2 regions of the Kitasatospora sp. NPDC041988 genome follow, and region 1 is predicted to be linked to the other one. Evidence: riboswitches for the same ligand, from Rfam matches in the RefSeq annotation. Region 1 holds a riboswitch; the other holds the start of a gene.
What was found. A riboswitch is a leader RNA that binds a small molecule or an ion and turns the genes downstream of it on or off. The one in region 1 is predicted to bind S-adenosylmethionine.
Positions count from the first base shown of each region.

Region 1 (4,713 bases):
ATCGCGTCGTACCAGAGCGCGTCGGCCGGCGCCCGGGTCACCCGCAACGCGCGACTGCTCGGCGAGGGCTGGCCGGACACCGCACAGGCCTTCGTGTACCGGACCCCGGAGGTCGGCCAGGCCGAGCCGGTGGTGCCGTTCATCGACCTCACCGGCGCCATCGCCATCGGCCCCTGGGACCCACCCGACCACAATCCGCTCACGGCGATGTTCGACACCGTCTTCGATGGCGACCCGGCGGGCCGGACGATCGCGATCGGCGCACGCTACGAGTACACCCTCGTCCCCGGCAGCCCGCCGGTGTCGGCGCTCCTGCCGGTCGTCCAGTCGACCGTGGGAACGTACGACGAGGACACGGTCCCGGCGCTCACGCGGGCACTCGTCGGGTGGGGCGAGCGCGAGCAACCCGAGACGGACGGCGGTGCCTGGGCCTTCCGGGTCAGTCTCTACTCGTCCGTCGACGCGTCACTGCAACGGCCCGTGCTGCAGCTCAAGCACGTGTCGTCCGCGCAGACCGCACCGCCAGGGCCACCCCGTCGAGTCTGACCACAGCGGCTCACCGGCGAGCGGGTGCCAGGCGGACCGAACCGCCGGGTTGCCGACCTGCCGTTGAGTGGTTTGCATGGAGATGAACCCTGCTGCCGTCGCCGAGTGACCGGCCGTTCACTGCCGCACGACGCCTTTCATGGAGCAAGCATGCGCGCACGACGTCACCTCGCGTTGGTCGCCGCGGTTGCCGCGCTGGCGCTCTTCGGCAGCGTGCCCCTGGCGCCCACAGCGCTCGCCGCGCAGCCGCAGCCCCTTGCCGAGGGCAGGAAGTGGTCCGGTTACGTCGCGACCGGCAAGGCCTACGACTTCACCGAAGTGCGCGCCAGTTGGATCCAGCCGGCCGCGGACTGCAGCGACCCCGACGCGAGTGCGGCCTTCTGGGTCGGCCTGGACGGCTGGAAGACCGGCCGGATTCTTGAGCAGACCGGCGTCGCCGTGAGCTGCGATGGTGGCACGCCGGAGTACTACGCCTGGTACGAGATGTTGCCGGCGTACCCGGTTGTGTACAACGACCCGGTCGTGCCCGGCGACCTGCTTGAGGCCAGTGTCGTCTACGTCGGTGAGACGTACGAGCTCACCCTCCGCGACGTCACGCAGAAGTGGGTCGAAACCACCTCTACGAAGCCGCCGGACGGAACGGACCCCAAGCGGATGACGGCCGAAGTGGTCGCCGAGGCGCCGACCAGGCAGTCCGGCGGGGTGCGGCCGTTGGCCGACTTCGGCAAGGTTTCGTTCACCGACTGCTACGTCAACGGAATGAGCCTCGGGGCCAATTTTCCCGAGGACATCACCATGGTCAGGGACGGTGTCGAAAGGGCCGCGCCTGGAGCGCTGACCGCCGGCGGGACGGCCTTCGACGTGATGTGGAAACACAGCTGAGCATGGCGGCTGCCCGGCACCCGGTCGCGGGCTCCGCCGTGTCGTTCTACGCGGGGAAGGGCGCCGAACCGTCCGCGGAGAAGGGACGGTCGGTCGGATGGCCGGTCGGATGCTGGTCTGTCGGTGGTCTGTCGGTGGTCAGGTCCGGCGCAGGGCCTCAGTGAGGTGGCGGGCGGCTTCGATGACGGCCTGGGCGTGCAGGGGGCCGGGGTGGCGGGTCAGGCGCTCGATCGGGCCGGAGACGGAGACGGCGGCCACGACGCGGTTGGAGGGGCCGCGGACGGGTACGGCGACCGACGCCACGCCCGGTTCGCGTTCGCCGATCGACTGGGCCCAGCCGCGGCGGCGGACGCCGCTCAGTGCGGTGGCGGTGAAGCGGGCGCCCTGGAGGCCGCGGTGGAGGCGCTCGGGCTCCTCCCAGGCCAGCAGGACCTGGGCGGCCGAGCCGGCCTTCATCGGCAGGGTGCTGCCGACCGGGACGGTGTCCCGCAGGCCGGAGAGCCGCTCGGCGGCGGCTACGCAGATCCGCATCTCGCCCTGGCGGCGGTAGAGCTGTGCGCTCTCGCCGGTGACGTCGCGCAGGTGGGTCAGGACCGGGCCCGCGGTGGCGAGCAGCCGGTCCTCGCCCGCGGCGGCGGAGAGTTCGGAGAGACGGGGGCCGAGGATGAACCGGCCCTGCATGTCCCTGGTGACCAGTCGGTGGTGTTCGAGTGCGACGGCGAGTCTGTGGGCCGTGGGCCGCGCCAGACCGGTGGCGGCGACCAGCCCCGCCAACGTGGCGGGGCCTGACTCCAGTGCGCTGAGCACCAGAGCGGCCTTGTCGAGAACGCCGACACCGCTGGTGTTGTCCATGGGTAGTACCAAGTCTCTTTCTTCGAGGCGCGGTTGACCCGCCGGCCGCACGGTGGCGGCAGGCGGAATCGGCGCGCGGCGCCGTCGGCGGTGTGTCGGGTGGGTCACGTCCCGCGCCGTTGCGGGGCCGCCGGTAGGAGCCGGGGAGGGGTGGGGGAGAGCGCGTCGCGTCCGAGGAGCCGAGGAGCCGAGGGGGCGCGTCGCGTCCGGCGGGCCGAAGCCCGGGGCGGGCGTCCGGTCAGCGTGTGCGGGCGCCGGCGACGGGGGTCGGCATGGCGGCCCACGCCGGGGCGCCCGGCGTGCGGCGTCCGGCGTGCGGCGTGGTGCGGCGTCCGGTGTGCGGCGTGGTGCGGGGCACGGTGAGCGGTACGGCGGACGACGTGCGCGGGCACGCGGGGGCGGACGCGTCGGGGGCGCCGGCGACGTCAGGGACGTCAGGGGCGCCGGGGACGTCGCTCGGGGCGGGCCGCTTCAGCGCGCGCGGATCCCAGGCGACGGAGGGCAGAGAGAGCACCGCTTCTCCTCATCTCTCCCGGCGCCACGTTGGCGCCGGGCCGGAGTTGGCACTGATCCCGGCGGTCGGGCCCGTGGTCGGGCGTCGACATGACCGGGGAGTTGCCGGGGCTTCGTAGGGCCGATCCCTCCACCCCTCTGGATGATTCGCCAGAAACCATACAAGACCGTCGCGCCGCTCTGCCAACGGCCTCCCGTGCCGGGTGATCGCGAGGTGTTCGAGACGGGTCTCTGCCTCCCCCGGCCGACGTGAGTGGCGGCATTCGCAGCTGCGCACCCGCGTTCATGACTTCGGGGCCGCAGGTGTGTCGAGGCCGGCGCCGAAGGACCCGGGGGCCTCGGCCGGGGTGGCGGCGTCGGTGGCCGGACCGTGCTTCGGCGCGAGGGCATCGAGCTCGTCGAGCATCTCGCGGGTGAAGCCGAAGTAGTAGGTGGCCAGGAGGCCTGTGGCGTATCCCGTCACCAGACCGGCGGCGTAGACGGCCGCGCTGACCCCGAGGCCGCGTGAGCCGGTCAGCAACGGGAACAGCGCCCAACCGGAGGGGCCGATGGCGGTCGAGCCGATGGTGGCACCGAGCTGGCCCAGCAGCCCCACCACGGCCCCGCCGCAGGCACCGCCGAGACAGGCCGTGACGAACGGCCGCCCGAGTGGGAGCGAGACCCCGTAGATCAGCGGCTCGCCGATGCCGAGGAACCCCGCGGGCAGGGCGGACCTGATGGTCGCCCTGATCGAGGCGTTGCCGCGCAGCCGCAGGTAGACGGCGACGGCGCAGCCGACCTGTCCGGCCCCGGCCATGGCGAGGATCGGCAGCAGCTCGGTGGAGCCCTGCTGCTGGATCAGGGTGGTGTGGATCGGGATCAGCGCCTGGTGCAGGCCGAGCATGACCAGGGGGAGGAACAGACCCCCGAGCACCAGCCCGGCAAGGGCGCCGCCGTGGGACAGCAGCCAGGTGGCGAGATCGCCGATCGCCGTGGAGACCTCTCCGGCGACGAACATCAGGCCGAACAGGGTGGCCAGGCCGGTGACGAGCACGGTGACCGTCGGAGTGAGCAGGACGTCGAGGGCGTCGGGCATCACCCGCCGGGTCCACCGTTCGACCTGGACCGCCAGCAGTGCGGCGGCGAGCGCTCCGATCACCCCGCCCTGGCCCGGCGCGAGGTGGTGGCCGAAGACCTCCACCTTGGAGACCCCCGCGTAGACGGTCACACTGGCCACGGCGCCGCCCAGCACGGGTGTGCCGCCGAACTCCCTCGCCGTGTTGTAGCCGACGAAGACGGCGAGCAGGGACATGAACCCCGAGGAGATCGCGGTGAGCGCCGGCACCAGGCCGGGAGCCCAACCGAGGTTGGTGAGCGCGCCGTTGACACCGGCCACGATGCCGCAGCCGATCAGCGCGGGGATCAGCGGCACGAAGACGTTCGCGATCCGGCGCAGCGCGAGCTTGACCGGGGTCGCGTTCCTGGCCCCGGCCTCCGCCCTGATCGCCGCGCCGCGCCGGGCCAGGTCCTCGGCGCCGACGGCGGCACCGGTGCCGGGGCCCTCCCGGGCGTCATCCGGTCCTGGGGCGGCGCCGTCGTCCTCCCGCTCCCGTCGCCCGTCGAGGAGGGCCTGGAGTGCGGGTGTCACCCGGGCCACGACGCCCGGGCCGAGGACGATCTGATAGGTGCCGTCCTTGACGACGCCCAGTACGGCGGGAAGGGCGCTGAGCTTCTCCTCGTCCACGAGGGAGCGGTCGCGCAGGCCGAGCCGCAGCCGGGTCATGCAGTGGGCGACGGAATGGATGTTGGCGGGGCCCCCGACGAGCGGGAGGATGGCTTCGGCGGTGGCACGATGCTTGTCGTCGGACATGACGGGCCTTCCGTGGGCTCGATGCGGAATGTCAGAGCTGCCGGAGCGCGTCGCGCGGGCGACCGACGGTG
Region 1 is NZ_JBVJCO010000012.1:152,863-157,575, forward strand. It holds gene ACZ6NC_RS15030 (hypothetical protein) at 1-546, shown strand, start outside; gene ACZ6NC_RS15035 (G1 family glutamic endopeptidase) at 697-1,428, shown strand; gene ACZ6NC_RS15040 (IclR family transcriptional regulator) at 1,567-2,280, opposite strand; gene ACZ6NC_RS15045 (hypothetical protein) at 2,519-2,794, opposite strand; SAM riboswitch class I at 2,801-2,942, opposite strand; gene ACZ6NC_RS15050 (PTS transporter subunit EIIC) at 3,077-4,642, opposite strand.

Region 2 (4,713 bases), on a different contig from region 1:
TGCTGGCCGGCCACCCGCTGACCGCCGAACAGCTCGCCGAGGCCCCCGACCCGGTGCCCGGCTGCCCGGCCCGGCCGACCCCCGGCAAGCACCCGGCGCTCTCGGTGCTCAGCGCGCTCTTCCTGCACGCCGGCTGGCTGCACCTGCTGGGCAACCTGCTCTTCCTCCATGTCTTCGGCCCCACCGTCGAGGAACGGCTCGGCCGGGCCCGCTTCGCCCTCTTCTATCTGGCCGCCGGCTCGCTCGCCACCTACGGCTTCGCGCTGGCCGAGGCGCACTCGCCGGACTCGACCCGGGTGCTGATCGGCGCCTCGGGGGCGATCTCGGCCGTCCTCGGCGCCTACCTGCGGCTGCACCCGCGCTCCCGCGTCACCACGCTGGTACCGCTGCTGCTCTTCCTGCCGCTGCGGTTCCCGGCCTGGCTGGTGCTCGGGCTCTGGTTCGCCCTGCAGTGGTGGTCGGTGCACTCGGCCGGGCCCGGGGTGGCCTACCTCGTGCACGTGATCGGCTTCTCGGCCGGCTTCCTGTACGCCTGCACGCTGGCCACCCGCCCCTCGCGACGGTCCGGCTGACGCCCGATACGCTGGCCGCACCTCACAAAGGAGCCCGAACAGTGATCACCGCCATCGTCCTGATCAAGACCAGCGTCGACCGCATCCCGGAGATCGCCGAGGCGATCGCGGCCATCGAGGGCGTCAGTGAGGTCTACTCGGTCACCGGCGGCTACGACCTGGTGGCGATGGTGCGGGTGCGCCGGCACGACGACCTGGCCGACGTGATCCCCGGCCGGCTGAACAAGGTCCCGGGCGTGGCCCACACCGAGACCCAGATCGCCTTCCGCACCTACTCCCAGCACGACCTGGAGGCCGCCTTCGCCCTCGGCCTCGACGAGTAGGGTTCAGCCCTCCCGCCGCGTGTCGACGACGCAGCGGCCGCCCTCGTTGCGGTAGTTCCAGGCCGCGCCGTCCGTGACCAGCTCGCGGACGGCGGTCAGGAAGCGCTCGATGTGCTCGTCCGGGGTACCGGCGCCGAAGCTGACCCGGATCGCGTTCAGGCTCCGCTCGCCCGGCAGCGACGGCTCCGGCGCGCCGCACTCGGACGGTGCCACCTCCTCGTCGCCGAGCAGCGTGCGCACCAGCGGGTGCGCGCAGAACAGGCCGTCGCGCACCCCGATGCCGTACTCGGCGGAGAGCGCGGCCGAGAAGTGCGAGCTGTTCCAGCCCTGGACGACGAAGGAGAGCACGCCCACCCGGGCCGAGTCGGCACCGAACAGGTTGAGCACCTTGACCTGCGGGACCTCCGCCAGGCCGGCCTGCAGTCGGGCGATCAGCTGCTGCTCGCGGGCCTCCAGCGCGTCGAAGCCGGCCTCGGTGAGCGCCCGGCAGGCCGAGGCGATGGCGTAGGCGCCGATCACGTTCGGCGAGCCGGCCTCGTGCCGGGCCGGGCCGGTGTGCCACTGGACGGCCACCGAACCGTCGGCCTCCCGGGCCACCGTACGGGTGGCGCCGCCGCCGGCCAGGTAGGGCTCGGCCGCGTCCAGCCAGTCGGCGCGGCCGGCCAGCACTCCGGCGCCGAACGGCGCGTAGATCTTGTGGCCGGAGAAGGCGATCCAGTCCACGTCCAGCTCGCGCACCGAGACCCGGTGGTGCGGGGCGAGCTGTGCGGCGTCCAGCACCACCCGGGCGCCGTACCGGTGCGCGGTCCCGGTCAGCTCGGCGACCGGCCAGAGCTCGCCGGTGACGTTGGAGGCGCCGGTGACGCAGAGCAGCTTGGGGCCCTCGGGGGCCTCGGCCAGCGCGGCGTCCAGGGCGGCGACCGCCTCGGCCCGCGAGCGCGGCGCGCGCAGGTAGGTGACGTCCAGTCCGGCGTGGGCCCAGGGCAGCAGCGAGGCGTGGTGCTCGGTCTCGAACGCGAAGACCCGGGTGCCGGCCGGGACGGCGCCGGCCAGCAGGTTCAGCGAGTCGGTGGTGGCCCGGGTGAAGACCACCTGGTCGCCCTCGCGCAGGCCGAGGAAGTCGGCGACGGTACGGCGGCTCTGCTCGAACAGGTCGGTGGAGAGCTGCGACAGGTAGCCGGCGCCGCGGTGCACGCTGCCGTAGTAGGGGGCGTAGGCGGCGACGTCGTCCCAGACCCGCTGGAGCGCCGGGGAGCTGGCGGCGTAGTCGAGCGCCGCGTACCCGACCTTCTCGCCGCTGGCCAGCGGGACCTGGACGTCGTGGCCCAGGACGGCGAGGGGGGCGCAGAGTTCGGTGGCAACGGACATGAGGATGCACTCCTTCGGGGGTCAGGACCCCGGGAGTACGTGTCAGCCGGCGTCCGCGCTTGTCACGCGGACGGATTGCCGCGGGACCCGGTCCTCACCCAGGGCACCCCGCCACGGACGGAGGGTTGCCGGACAGCAAGCTGGGGCTCTGCGCTGTCACTCATGACCTGCCGAAGACTCTAGGTCGCGTCCGCCGGGTGGTCAAACACAGGTCCGCCATCCGGACAGCACAAGGGGCCCGCACGGGGGTCACTCCCCCGTACGGGCCCCAACCACCGCCTCACGCCTTGCTGGTGGCCTCCGACCAGCGGTTCAGCAGGTCCAGTGCGGCGCCCGAGTCGATGGCGGCCGCGGCCCGCTCCATGCCCGCGGCCAGCTGCTCGGTGAGCGGCGCGTCGGTGAGGTCCAGCGCCACCAGCGCCGCCGCCGTGTTCAGCAGGACGGCGTCCCGGACCGGCCCGCGCTCCCCGGCCAGCAGCCGACGGGCGACGTCCGCGTTGTACGCCGGGTCCGCGCCGCGCAGCGCCTCGATGCCGACCAGCTCGATGCCGACCTCGCGCGGGTCGAAGGTGGTCTCGCCGACCTCGCCGCCGCGCACGATCCAGACCCGCGAGGTGGTGGTGATGGTCAGCTCGTCCAGGCCGTCGTCGCCGCGGAAGACCAGCGCGCTGGAGCCGCGCCGGGCCAGCACCCCGGCGATCAGCCCGGCCAGCCTGGTGTCGAAGCAGCCGATCGCGTGGGCCGTCACCTTGGCCGGGTTGGTCAGCGGGCCCAGGATGTTGAACGCCGTCGGCACCCCGAGGTCGCGCCGGGCCGTGGCGGCGTGCCGCATCGACGGGTGGAACATGGCGGCGGAGCAGAAGGTGAGCCCGATCTCCTCGGCCACCTCGGCGACCCGCCGGGCGGAGAGGTCGAGGGCGATGCCCAGCTTCTCCAGCACGTCCGAGGAGCCGCTCGCCGAGGAGGCGGCCCGGTTGCCGTGCTTGACCACCTTGGCGCCGGCCGCCGCCGCCACGATCGCCGACATGGTCGAGATGTTGACGGTCCTGGCGCGGTCGCCGCCGGTGCCGACGACGTCCACCGCCGGGCCGGGGATGGAGAGCGGCTCGGCGTGCGCGTACATCGAGTCCACCAGGCCGGCGATCTCCCCGACCGTCTCGCCCTTGGCCCGCAGCGCCACCATGAAGCCCGCCACCTGGGCCGGGGAGGCCTCGCCGCTCATGATCCGGTCCATCGCCCACGCGGTGTCCGCCTGGCCCAGGTCCTCGCCCCGCAACAGCGCCGACAGGATGTCCGGCCAGGTGCGGACCACCTGCACGGGGTCCTTGCCGCCGTTCGCAGGGTTCACGTTCACCATGGCTGACTCCAGCTCTCGTCGGTTCCCGGAAAGGGATCTCCGTAGGGTTGGAGTCAGCCTATCGAGCGGCGGGACGCCACCGTCCCGCCGCGACCCTTCTTCTCTCCTGCTGAGATGCGCCTCCTCTAACGGGTGGCCGGCGTCCGCTTCGCCAGCCGGGCCCGGAGCAGGGTGGCGGCGGCCTCGGCCAGCGCCACCGGGTCCACCGGCTGGGAGATCGCCGCGTCGGCCCGGCTCCAGGCGGCCAGCCAGGAGTCCTGCGGCCGGCCGATCAGCACCAGCACGGGCGGGCAGCCGTAGATCTCGTCCTTCAGCTGCCGTCCGAGCCCCAGCCCGCCGGCCGGTACCGCCTCGCCGTCGAGCACGCAGAGGTCCACGCCCCCCTTCTCCAGTGCCTTCAGCACCGCGGGGGTCGTCGCGCACTCCAGGTAGGACAGCTCCGGCAGGTCCGCTGCCGGCCGGCGGCCGAGCGCCGTCCGCACCTGCTCGCGGGTGTTGCGGTCGTGGCTGTAGACGAGAACGGTCAGCGTCTCGTCGGTCGTGTACGCCATGGGCCCTGCTCCCTCAAAGTGTGATCCGGACCACGTTCGCCTCAACCCGGATGCTACTCCCGATCACCGGCCGCCGAGCCGCTCCCGCGAGATCCATCTCAAGCCGCCGCGCCCACGACTCACCCGCCCGGAGGACGGCGCGTCACCCTCGACGGTGCAGTCCACCCGTACGGCCGACAGAACGGCCACTCCCCTTACTCCCCGCGGGCCGCGCGGGCGTGCAGCGACACGCTGGGCAAGGGGGTCGAAGGGGCCTTCGAAGAACCGTCAGAAAAGGGACACGCCGCTGCTCAGCCCCCGTCCGGACGCTCCGTCGGGTCCCACTGGGGCATACCGCACGCACCGGACACTCCGAGGGACACCCCCCGGCGTGAAGACGGAATAAGGGACCGACATAATGTCCGTCGTGGCGACAGCAACAGCAGTAGAAACCGGGCACGCGCACGGATCGGTCAACCGGCCGAACATGGTCAGCGTCGGAACGATCGTCTGGCTCAGTTCCGAGTTGATGTTCTTCGCGGCCCTCTTCGCGATGTACTTCA
Region 2 is NZ_JBVJCO010000002.1:142,438-147,150, reverse strand. It holds gene ACZ6NC_RS03600 (rhomboid family intramembrane serine protease) at 1-572, shown strand, start outside; gene ACZ6NC_RS03595 (Lrp/AsnC ligand binding domain-containing protein) at 614-895, shown strand; gene ACZ6NC_RS03590 (aminotransferase class V-fold PLP-dependent enzyme) at 899-2,263, opposite strand; SAM riboswitch class IV at 2,314-2,431, opposite strand; gene trpD (anthranilate phosphoribosyltransferase) at 2,544-3,620, opposite strand; gene ACZ6NC_RS03580 (hypothetical protein) at 3,746-4,171, opposite strand; gene ctaE (aa3-type cytochrome oxidase subunit III) at 4,569-4,713, shown strand, end outside.
Region 2: linked by a shared signal. The riboswitch ahead of ACZ6NC_RS03590 (aminotransferase class V-fold PLP-dependent enzyme) and the one ahead of ACZ6NC_RS15045 (hypothetical protein) in region 1 are both predicted to bind S-adenosylmethionine.